Regions from separate parts of the Thalassospira sp. MCCC 1A02898 genome, predicted to be linked through region 1. Evidence: riboswitches for the same ligand, from Rfam matches in the RefSeq annotation. Region 1 holds a riboswitch; the other holds the start of a gene.
What was found. Region 1 has a riboswitch for glycine ahead of AUQ41_RS15290 (L-serine ammonia-lyase). Riboswitches for the same ligand answer to the same signal wherever they lie in the genome.
Positions count from the first base shown of each region.

Region 2: linked by a shared signal. The riboswitch ahead of gcvT (glycine cleavage system aminomethyltransferase GcvT) and the one ahead of AUQ41_RS15290 (L-serine ammonia-lyase) in region 1 are both predicted to bind glycine.

Region 1 is NZ_LPXK01000012.1:185,611-191,643, reverse strand. Features, by position in the region: gene AUQ41_RS15300 (murein hydrolase activator EnvC) at 1-395, opposite strand, end outside; gene gpmI (2,3-bisphosphoglycerate-independent phosphoglycerate mutase) at 373-1,965, opposite strand; glycine riboswitch at 2,239-2,344, shown strand; glycine riboswitch at 2,347-2,468, shown strand; gene AUQ41_RS15290 (L-serine ammonia-lyase) at 2,538-3,977, shown strand; gene AUQ41_RS15285 (dihydrofolate reductase family protein) at 4,140-4,673, shown strand; gene fabG (3-oxoacyl-ACP reductase FabG) at 4,756-5,535, opposite strand; gene AUQ41_RS15275 (phosphotransferase enzyme family protein) at 5,785-6,033, shown strand, end outside.
Region 2 is NZ_LPXK01000011.1:109,643-115,675, reverse strand. Features, by position in the region: gene gcvPA (aminomethyl-transferring glycine dehydrogenase subunit GcvPA) at 1-985, opposite strand, end outside; gene gcvH (glycine cleavage system protein GcvH) at 989-1,360, opposite strand; gene gcvT (glycine cleavage system aminomethyltransferase GcvT) at 1,435-2,547, opposite strand; glycine riboswitch at 2,718-2,816, opposite strand; gene AUQ41_RS11515 (hypothetical protein) at 2,920-3,477, opposite strand; gene ispH (4-hydroxy-3-methylbut-2-enyl diphosphate reductase) at 3,734-4,681, shown strand; gene AUQ41_RS11505 (homoserine kinase) at 4,727-5,695, shown strand; gene rnhA (ribonuclease HI) at 5,721-6,033, shown strand, end outside.

The DNA of each region.
Region 1 (6,033 bases):
GACAGGCGCTGCAGGGCCATCAGGATGCGAGCATACTGCCCGGCCTTGTCTTCAAGGCTGGTGGCCGCAACCTTTTCACGTGCTTCAAGCGTTTCGAGCTGATCTTCCAGTTCGGTCAGCGTGGTTTCAAGACGCTGGGTGCGTCTGGCGACAGATATCGCCTCGGACTGAAGGGCTTGTTCCTCGGTCCAGAGTTCCCGTGATTTACGCGACAGGAACTCTTCCTGTTTTTGTTGTTCGGAAAGCTGGTTTTCAAGTTGATCAAGTTGCTGATCAACCTTTTGCAGCGATTGGGCAAAAGAAGGCGCAGGCCCGCCTGCAGCAAAAACCGCAAAAGCGATCAGCGCAGGCAGGGCGATCTCATAAGCTAACTTAGCTCGCAAGAAGCGCGTCATTCTGTTTCAGGCCCTTAAGCAAGGGTTTACCAGTCATTTCTGCCGGTTGCGGCACGCCAAGCAATTGCAGCAAGGTCGGTGCGACATCGGCCAAACGACCATCTTCCAATGTTACCCCTTCCGGACCGTTAACAAGGATGGTCGGAACGAGATTAAGTGTATGTGCCGTGTGCGGTTCACCTGTTTCCGGATCGACCATCACTTCGCAGTTGCCGTGATCGGCGGTAACAAAGGCAACGCCGCCGACCGACTTGATTGCGTCAATCACCTTGCCAAGGCAGGTATCAACCGCTTCTGCGGCCTTCATTGCGGCTTCAAGAATGCCGCTATGGCCGACCATGTCCGGGTTGGCAAAGTTCAGGATGATGGTGTCGTATTTTTCCGACTTGATGGCAGCGACCAGTTTTTCGGTCACTTCCGGTGCCGACATTTCAGGCTGAAGATCATAAGTCGCGACTTTGGGAGACGCGACCAGAATGCGGTCCTCGCCCTCGAATACCTGTTCTTCGCCGCCGTTAAAGAAGAACGAAACGTGCGGGTATTTTTCGGTCTCGGCGATGCGAAGCTGCTTCATGCCGGCTTTGGAAACCACTTCGCCAAAGATGTTTGGCAGGGTCTGCGGCGGATAGATCGCATCCATGTATTTGGCATGTTCGGACGAATATTCGACCATCCCGGCCTGAACGGCGAACTTGACCGGCGTGCCGCGATCAAAGCCGTCAAATTCCGGTGCGCAAAGGGCGGCAAGGATTTCACGTGCGCGGTCCGCCCGGAAATTGGTCATCAGAAGGCCGTCGCCATCCTTCATGCCGTCATAATCGCCAATCACGGTCGGCAGAACAAATTCATCGGTGGTGCCGGCTTCATAGGCGTTGGCAATCGCGGCCTCCGCACTGTCAGCACTGCGGCCATCGGCGTAATTTTTGCCCTGAACCATGGTGAAATAGGCCTGGCTTACACGTTCCCAACGGTTGTCGCGGTCCATGGCGTAATAACGGCCGGTGACGGTGGCGATTTCAACATTGGCATCACCAATCAGGGCGCGGAATTTCTCAAGGAACTTGGCGGCACTTTTCGGTGCGGTATCACGGCCATCAAGATAGGCGTGAATTTTCACCGGCACGCCTGCACCCGCAATGATCTTGGCCAGGGCCGCCATGTGGGCCTGATGGGAATGCACCCCGCCTTCGGACAGAAGACCCGCGATATGGCAAACGCCCTTGGAATCGGAAAGTTTGGCAATGATCTTTTTGACGGTGTCGGTATCGGCGATGCTGCCGGTTTTGACCGCCTCGTCAATTTTGGGCAGTTCCTGCATGACCACACGGCCAGCACCCAGGTTCATGTGACCGACTTCCGAGTTGCCCATCTGACCTTCGGGCAGGCCAACATCCAGACCACAGGCCTTGAGGAACCCGGTCGGATTGTTGGCGTAAAGGTCATCCCAGACAGGCGTGTTGGCAAGGGCGACAGCGTTGTCCTTGCTTTCTTCGCGATAACCCCAGCCGTCCAGAATGCACAGCACCACAGGGCGCGGGCGCTTTACGGAATTCGATACAGTCACGTTCATAAACCCCACAGATAAAGGAAAAGGCTGAATGTCCCGTAAATATGGTGACTTACGGGCTCTTTCGCCATCAATCCCGCCATGCGGACAGGGTGGGTCAGTCTTCGCACACGACAGGTACATCAATTACCCGGGCAATTTAGCACGATTACCGTTGCTTAACAGCATCTGCCGCAGAAAATTTTGCAGATGCAAACCAGTTCTTTTGACAGTGTCTAAAGACGCAGATAGTGTTCAATCTGACGGTGAACCTCTGAGGTGGCAGAAATGTTATCTCGCACCGTGACGGGAGAGTTCGGATATCACGCGATTTGCATGATGTGCGGCGCCGAAGGAGCAATGCCTCATAAACACTCTCAGGCAGATGGACCGTCACGGAAGAGGCTCTGGAGAGAGAAACCAAAAAGCGCCTGGGAGAAAGCTCTGGTCAGGTTTCCACCGAAGGATGAACGCCCCAAGCCGATCTTGATCGGGCAGGGCGGATAATCTCAGGTCAAGGGACAGAGGGGGCAAAAACACCGGTTCGTAAACAGCGCGAAAACAAGCGCGTTATTGAGCCGTGAAGGAGGCCCTTGATGACAAATCCCGCGACCGATCCATCTTCGGGATCGCAAAAGAAATCCCAACATGACGTCAACCTGTCGGTTGTTGACCTTTACACGATTGGTATCGGTCCTTCGAGTTCGCATACGGTTGGCCCGATGCGCGCGGGATATCGTTTCTGCCTTGAACTTGAGGCGCGCAATCTTTTGCAAAAGACCGGCAGTGTCGTGGTTGATCTTTATGGATCGCTTGCCCTGACCGGCAAGGGGCACGCAACCGATACCGCGGTGATCATGGGCCTGAATGGCAAGCGCCCGCGCAATATCGATCCTGATGATATCGTGCCGACTGTGAAGGCGATAGATGAAACCAGCCAGTTGCAGCTTTACGGGCAGTATCCGGTTGCGTTTAATCGCGATACCAATCTGGTGTTTCATTTCACCGAAACCTTGCCGCAGCATCCCAATGGCATGCGGATTACCGCCTTTGACCATGATGGCGTGAAAATCCATACCCAGGAATATTTCTCGGTCGGGGGTGGCTTTATCGTATCCAGTGACGATCACGGTGCGGAATATTCCGGAGATAACATCACCTTGCCATTTCCGTTTTCGTCCGCCGATGAGCTGATGGAAATATGCAAGCGCGAAGGGCGCTCCATCGCGGAAATCATGATGGAGAACGAACAAAGCTGGCGCAGCTCTGATGAAACCATCGCCTTTGTTGATCGCGTTCATGAAGCGATGATGAGCTGCATTGATCGTGGCATCAAAACCGACGGTATCTTGCCCGGTGGCCTGAATGTCAAACGCAGGGCATCGAACCTTTACAAGGAACTGACCGAAAAGCCCGAAGCCGGCCTGCGTGACCCGCTGACGGTGATTGACTGGGTCAATCTTTATGCCCTAGCCGTGAACGAAGAAAACGCCGCAGGCGGGCGGGTAGTGACCGCACCAACCAACGGGGCGGCCGGCGTTATTCCCGCCGTTCTGCGTTATTACGAAAAGTTCGGTGCCAACGCCAATCAGCACAAAATCCGTGAATTCCTTCTGACCGCGGCGGCCATCGGATCGATCTATAAAAAGCGCGCCTCAATCTCGGCGGCCGAAGTTGGTTGTCAGGGCGAGGTCGGTGTTGCCTGTTCAATGGCGGCCGGTGCGCTGTGTGCCGTGCTGGGCGGAACGCCCGAACAGGTCGAAAACGCTGCCGAGATCGGGATGGAACATAACCTTGGCCTGACCTGCGATCCGATTGGCGGTCTGGTGCAGGTGCCCTGCATCGAACGCAACACCATGGGCGCGGTCAAGGCGATCAATGCTGCGCGTCTGGCATTGCGCGGTGACGGCCAGCATACCGTGTCGCTTGATAAGGTGATCGAGACCATGCGCCAGACGGGACTCGACATGCAAAGCAAGTACAAGGAAACCAGTCAGGGTGGTCTTGCGGTCAATGTCAACGTGGTCGAGTGCTGATCCCAACTCTTAAGAATAGGGCGGAAAACCGGGATTTTTGACATCTGCAATGTAAATTAGGCGGTTTTCTGTTCTTGTTTCTTGCGACTTGCGGTTGGTGTTTTGCTATGATTTGCCGACTAAAAATAGGGGCAAAGACCCCAATATCGGTTGGACATAGACATGAGCAAAAAACTGTTCCGCATTTACATCGCGGTCAGTCTGGATGGCTTCATTGCGCGTGCTAATGGTGCGGTGGACTGGTTGGGGGAATATGACCCGGCCGAGTTCGGCTTTGATGACTTTCTGGACTCCGTCGGTACGCTGATCATCGGGCGAAACACCTTTGATCAGGTGATGGAATTTGGCGACTGGCCCTATGAGGCCCGCCGCACAATCGTTTTGACTTCACGCGAACTGCCCAAAGATCGGCCTGCCAATACTGAGGCCTATGGCGGGAGTATCATCGAACTGGTCGATCAATTGCGCGACCGGCGGTCGGCAGATGGTGATATCTGGGTCGTCGGCGGGGGCAGTGTGGTCACACAGTTCCTGTTTGGCGGTTTCGCCGATCAGCTTGATATCTTTACCATCCCGGAAGTGCTGGGGTCCGGCATTTCATTGTTCGGGCGTGACGCCGGGGGGATCAAACCCCGTCTTCTGGCGTCCGAACGGTACAATTCCGGCGTCGTGCGCAGCCAATACGGTTTGGCCTAAGCCCGAAAACAAACAAGCCCGCATCTGGTGAACCGGATGCGGGCTTTGTGTTCCTGTGCCGTTTTTGGCGCAGGATGAAGGCTTAGATCTCTTCAAGTGCCTCAAGCGATTCTGGCAGGATCTGCCCGCCATCGACCACGATCTGCTGGCCGGTGATATAGGCCGCTTCATCGGATGCAAAGAACAGGGCAGCATTGGCGATATCCTCGACACTGCCCAGACGTTTCAGCGGGATCGAGTTCGCCATCGAGCTCAGATAATCCTCGCCAAGATCGGCTAGGCCCTCTGTCATGATGTTGCCGGGCATGACGGCATTGATTGTCGTGTTATAGCGCGACAATTCCATGGCGGCCGTCTTGATAAAACCAAGCTGACCGGCCTTTGACGCACCATAGTGCGACCACCCCGGATAACCGGTGATCGGCCCGGTGATCGAGGACGTGATCACCACGCGGCCCTTGCCGCCTTTTTCGAAATAGGGAATGCAGGCCTTTACGCACAGGAAGCTGCTTTTAAGGTTGGTCGACATCACCTGATCCCAGTCATCGGCTGTCATATCGACCATCTTGACCTGCGGAAAGATGCCGGCATTGGCACATAGGATATCAATCCCGCCATAGGTTTTGGCCGTGTAGTCGGCAAGCGCGCTTACCTGATCAAAATCCGAGACATCACACAGGAACATGTCGGCGGTGCCCCCGGCGGCATTGATTTCATCCACCGTCGCGGCCGCGTCCTTTTCGGTGCGGGCGGCGATCATGACCTTTCCACCCTTGCTGGCAAATACCTTGGCGATGCCCTTGCCAATGCCCTTTGAGCCACCGGTGACGATGACGCTCTTGCCGGAAATCGAAGTCAGCATGGTCGATCCTTTCGTGAAGTCATTGGGCAATGCGTCAGCTTTGCGGTGTGCTGCGGATTGCCGGTTCCCTGATTGTGCGCTGCGTTATGTTTTCTTGATGATTGGTCGAAATATTCCGTGATGCAACAAAAAATGTTGCAAGTTACACATTTTGTGCCGCATTATTCACAAAATGACACTGAGATGGTCCTGAAACGGGGCGTAACTTCCGTTTCAAGGCGGTCACTAGATATAGACAGGAGGCATCAATTGGGCGGCATTTACGATGACAAGATGATTGATGTCCTGAAAGAGGGTGCCATATCGGTCCTGCCCGGTTGGGGTATGGGGCCGGATGCCGATGTGTCGCTTCTGACCGTTTCGGAAAATGCGACCTTTTTGGCAACCGATCCAAATAGCGGTGCAAAACTGATCCTGCGCGTTCATCGGCCGGGCTATCACACGCGTGCGGAAATCGAATCTGAACTCGCCTGGATCAATGCGCTTCGGGCCAGTGAC
Region 2 (6,033 bases), on a different contig from region 1:
AGATGTTCGAGGTCGCCTTTTCACGGCGGATGTGCTGTTCGCGGGTCGACAGCGTCAGAACAAAGCCACGCTTGCCGTCCTGATCGACCGTTTCACCACAAAGACGGCCCGGCATCTGACGCACGAGCTTTTGCGTGGTGGCAAACAGACCGACATACGGTCCACCATAGTTCAACGCATTACCGATCGACTGGCCTTCGCCACAAACGATGTCTGCGCCAAAGCTGCCCGGTGATTTCACCGCGCCAAACGCCACCGCCTCGGTAAAGACCACCACCAGAAGCGCACCCTTGGCATGGCAAAGATCGGCCAGTTGGGTGTGATCCTGAATGCGGCCAAACACGTCCGGGTACTGCACCACGACACATGCGGTCTGATCATCGATCAGATCGTTGAGTTCTTCGGCAGTTGCCTGATGTTCCGGATGCCCATCGCGCCCGGCGACTTCGGTGTCGCTATACTGGCAATAGGTTTCGGTCACTTCGCGGTAATGCGGATGCAAACCACCCGAAAGCACCGCCTTCTTGCGACGGGTCGCACGGCAGGCCATCAGAACCGCTTCGGCACAGGATGTCGCACCATCCCACATCGACGCGTTGGCAACATCCATCCCGGTGATCGAGGCAACCTGGGTCTGGAATTCAAACAGGTATTGCAGCGTGCCTTGCGCGATTTCCGGCTGATACGGGGTATAGGCGGTCAGGAATTCACCGCGCTGGATCACGTAATCAACCGTCGCCGGGACATGGTGGCGATAGGCACCCGCCCCCAGGAAACTGGGCACGCTTGATGCGCCCATATTCTTGGCGGCCAAGGCCATCATATCGCGTTCGACCTGCATTTCGCCAAGGTGGGATGGCAAATCAACAGGTGCATCAAGCAACGCGCCGTCGGGCACATCACAGTAAAGTTCGTCAACCGATGATGCCCCGATGGTATCAAGCATCGCAGCACGATCAGCGCGTGTCAGTGGGAGATAACGCATGTTTTAAAGGCCTTCGACGAAGTCTTTGTAGGCAGCTTCATCCATCAGCTCATCAAGCTGGGATTCATCGGTCAGTGTCATTCTAAAGAACCAGCCGTCTGATTCCGGGGCTTCATTGACCAGTGCAGGATTGTCATCGAGCTCTTCATTGACCTCGACAATTTCACCATCGAGCGGGGCGTAAACGTCGCTGGCGGCCTTGACCGATTCAACAACCGCCGCGTCACCATCCTTGGTCAGTTTCTTGCCAACTTCCGGCAGCTCGACATACACGATATCGCCCAGCGACTGCTGCGCGTAATCGGTAATGCCAACGGTTGCCACACCGTCTTCAAGCTCGATCCATTCATGTTCCTGCGAAAATTTCTTAGTCATTTTCCATTGTCCCTGTTGATCAATTCAGTGCCAATGCAGCGTAGCGCCGCTCTCTCTATGATAAATTCTGGTTCTTAGCCGCGGTAATAACGATGCGGCGCGAACGGAAGTTCGACCACCTCGGCCGGGCGCGCCTTGCCACGCACCATAAGATCGACCTTGGTACCCGGTTCGGCAAATTCAATCGCGACATACCCCATGGCAATCGGGCAATCGACGGTCGGGCCAAACCCGCCCGATGTAATCTCGCCGATGTCTTCGCCATCTGCGTTCAAAATCTGGGTGTGTTCGCGTGCAGGTGCCTTGCCTTCGGGCTTGATGCCGACACGTTTGCGATCCGCACCGTGTTCAAGCTGATCAAGGATCACATCCGCGCCCTTGAAACCACCCTCGGCCCGGCGACGTTTGTTGATGATCCAGTTCAGATCCCCTTCAACCGGGGTCGTGGTGGTATCAATGTCGTTACCATACAGGCAAAGGCCCGCTTCGAGGCGTAGTGAGTCACGTGCGCCAAGGCCGATCGCCTCGACCTCGTCCTCGGCCAGCAGCTTGCGTGCAAGCGCCTCGGCATCGGCGTTGGGCACAGAAATCTCAAAGCCGTCTTCGCCGGTGTAACCCGAACGGGTCACAAAGCACGGACTGCCAGCGATGTCGATTTCGGCAAAGCTCATGAATTTCAGATCGGCAACCGATGGTGCAAAGCGTGCCAGAACCTTGGCCGCATCCGGACCCTGAAGTGCCAGAAGCGCACGGTCATCGATTTCTTCAAGCGATACACCATCGCCAAGATTGGCGCGCATGTGAACGATATCATCGTCCTTGCAGGCCGCATTGATCACCAGAAACAGGCTGTCCCCCGCATTGGTAATCATCAGATCATCAAGGATCGTGCCGTCGTCCTGGGTAAATGCGGAATAGCGGGTGCGACCGTGTTTAAGGATGGCGATATCACCGGGCACAAGCTTTTCAAGCTCGGCCACGCGGTTCTCGCCGGTCAAACGCACCTGCCCCATGTGGGACACATCAAACAGGCCTGCCTTCGCACGGGTATGAAGATGTTCGCCCTTCACACCAAGCGGATATTGCACAGGCATGGCATAGCCAGCAAACGGCACCATTTTGGCACCGAGTTCCTCATGCAAATCATAAAGGGCAGTTTTTAGAAGTTCGGATTCTTGATCCGCCATCAGGTTCTCCAAGACAATCGTTGCGAAATATAGCCGACCAGTGGCCAACCACATTCCCCCTCTGTCTTTGGAGCCTGAAAGAATCACATCCGGGGTAGGAAGCCGGTCTGCTTACATCTTCGGCGAGGTGTTCCTGATCAAAAATTCAGGTCACCTGCTTTCCAGAGTCCCATCTCCACGCGGTCCTGTTGCCTGAGAGTTTCCGGGGTGGTTGCTCCTTCGGCGTCCGCCCATCCGATAAGGACTGCGGCCTCTCCCACGTGCATCATTTGGGTATGTTTCTGTTATACGGGTTTCCGCGCAAACCGACCAGCCCCTATTTTTCGGGCATGATCGGCCTGCCGCGTCTCAAACAAACAAACCCGAATAAAATCAATCGGTTCCGAACCGGCGATTATACTCAAGTTGGTCCGCACTCAGCTGGAAACCAAGATAGATTTCGTAATCCGGACCGGTCCAGACATCGTCCAGCGGCACCGACAGGGTGACCTGTTCGTCACGGATACGTGCCATGTTGAGATTGTCGGCAAACGCCATATTAACGTCAAACACCGACTTCTGAATGAAGGTGCCGTTCGGGTCACGCAGGGCGACGAAATATTTGAATTGAACGTTACGGTTTTGGGCTGCCGGTCCAAGCTCGGCGGTAATGATCGGGCTGATGATGACATCAAGTTCCTTGTCATCAAGGTCATAGCCGCAATCACCAAGGTATCCGGTAAATTCGGCTTCGACGATCACATCGGTCAGGTCGCGGCCAGCACCACTGAACTGAACAAGCTTTGCCGTATCCTTTGGCAGATAGGCCGCCGGACAAACCGGGACCGGCTGTTCTTCGAACGGGTTGCCACCGCCGCATGCGCTTAGCAATCCACCAAGCGAGACCATACCCAATGCATAAACGCGCCGAAGTCCGTTACCGATTGTCATCCAAGCCTCTATCAAACCAAATGTTTTCGGGCCGCATCGCGACGACCGGCCCGCGCGCAGTCTATTCTGTCGCGGATGTCGGCACAACCCGCTTGAACGGCCTTGGGCGGTGTAAAACGTCAAAAATTCGGCCAACCCGCACCGACCATTTACCCCAGAGTCATTGCACCGCATGATCAGGCAGGTTATGTAACGTGAATGTTTGAAAAATGCGTCGGCAACGCCCGCACGCAATTGGGAAAGCCGGACCTGTATCATGTCTGACAAAGCCAGCCTTCGGATCGTTCTTGCCAATCCGCGCGGTTTCTGCGCGGGGGTTGATCGCGCCATCGAGATCGTCGAAAAGGCGCTCGAAAAATATGGTGCACCGGTCTATGTCCGCCACGAAATCGTGCATAACAAATTCGTGGTCAATCGCCTGCGCGATATGGGTGCCGTTTTCGTTGACGAACTTGATGCCGTTCCCGATGGCGTGCCGGTGATCTTTTCGGCCCATGGTGTCCCGAAATCCGTGCCCGAGGCGGCCGAAACCCGCAAACTTGAATATCTTGATGCGACTTGCCCGCTGGTCTCCAAGGTCCATCGCGGGGCGGAACGCCATCACGCTGACGGCAAGCATATTCTTCTGATTGGTCATGCCGGTCATCCCGAAGTCATCGGCACGATGGGCCAGTTGCCACCCGGCAGCATGACCCTGGTCGAGACCGAAGAAGACGCCGAAACCATCGAAATCAGCGATCCGGAAAATCTGGCTTTCGTAACCCAGACGACCTTGTCACTTGATGACACTGCCAAGATCATTGAAATCCTGCAACGGCGTTTCCCGTCAATCGCGGTACCGAAAAAGGAAGACATCTGCTACGCCACGACCAACCGCCAGCATGCAGTCAAACTGATCGCGGAAAAGGCCGATGCAATTTTGGTCCTTGGCGCGCCAAACTCATCGAACTCCAACCGTCTGGTCGAAGTCGCCAAACGCGAAGGCTGCACACGGTCGGTTCTGGTCGAACGGGCAAAAGATATCGACTGGTCCAAGCTTGACGGTATTTCAAGCCTTGGCATCACTGCCGGTGCGTCGGCACCTGAAATCCTGGTCGAGGAAGTCATTGATGCCTGCCGGGAACGCTTTGACGTGACGGTCGAGACAATCACGCTGACCAACGAGAATGTCACCTTCAAACTGCCGCGTCAGCTTGCCAGCTAGGTCTGCGGACATGCTTATTTTCAGATCAGGACGACGATAGAACTCATGGCCGTCTATACCGACGTTTCAGACGAAGATATTTCCCGCTTTGTTGCCGAATACGATATCGGTGACGTGGTATCGTTCAAGGGGATCGCAGAAGGCGTCGAAAACACCAACTTCCTCCTTCAGACGACCAAGGCTCCGTATATCCTGACCCTGTATGAGAAGCGGGTAAATCCCGATGATCTACCCTTCTATCTTGGCCTGATGGATCACTTGTCGGCCAAGGGACTGAATTGCCCGACGCCGATCCACGGCAAGGACGGTGTTGCCTTGCGGCGCCTTTGTGGTCGCCCGGCCGCCATCACGTCCTTCCTGCAGGGCATGTCGCCCAGACGCATTCAACCCCATCACTGTGCCGGGGTTGGCGCCGCACTGGCCGAATTGCACTCAGCCGGTCAGGATTTCGAAATGCACCTGCCAAACGCGCTGAGCATCAAGGGATGGCGTTCGCTTTTTGACAGCTGCGCGGAACATGCCGACGATGTCGAACCCGGCCTTGGCAAGATGATTGGCGAAGAGCTCGCATTTCTAGAGGAAAACTGGCCGCACGCCCTGCCCAAAGGCGTCATTCACGCGGATCTGTTCCCCGATAACGTCTTCTTCTTTCCAAACAAGGAAGCCGTTTCCGGGCTGATTGACTTCTACTTCGCGTGTAATGATCTGTTTTGCTACGACGTTGCCATTTGCATGAATGCCTGGTGCTTTGAACCCGATAACAGCTTCAATGTGACCAAGGCCAAAAACCTTCTGTCGCATTACAGCAAGGTCCGTCCACTTTCGGACGTCGAAAAGGCCGCCCTGCCCATTCTGGCGCGCGGCGCAAGTCTTCGGTTCCTTCTGACACGGCTGTATGACTGGGTGAATACGCCCAAGGATGCACTTGTCACCCCGAAGAACCCGCGCGAATACATCAACAAATTGCGGTTCCACCAACGTGTGGAAAACGCAACAGCCTACGGCCTGGATTAGGCACAAAGGCGGGGAACACGACAATATGACTTCAAGTAACGGTGACGATAACCGCGTCGAGATTTACACAGACGGCGCGTGCAGCGGCAATCCCGGCCCCGGTGGCTGGGGCGCTATTTTGCGCTTCAAGGGTGTCGAAAAGGAAATGTCGGGCGGCGATCCGGAAACCACCAACAATCGTATGGAAATGATGGCCGCCATCAGCGCGCTGGAAGCCCTGAAACGTCCCTGTGTCATCGATATCTACACCGACAGCAGCTATGTCCGCGACGGCATTACCAAATGGATTTTCGGCTGGCAGAAACGTGGCTGGAAAACCGCCGATAAAAAGCCGGTCA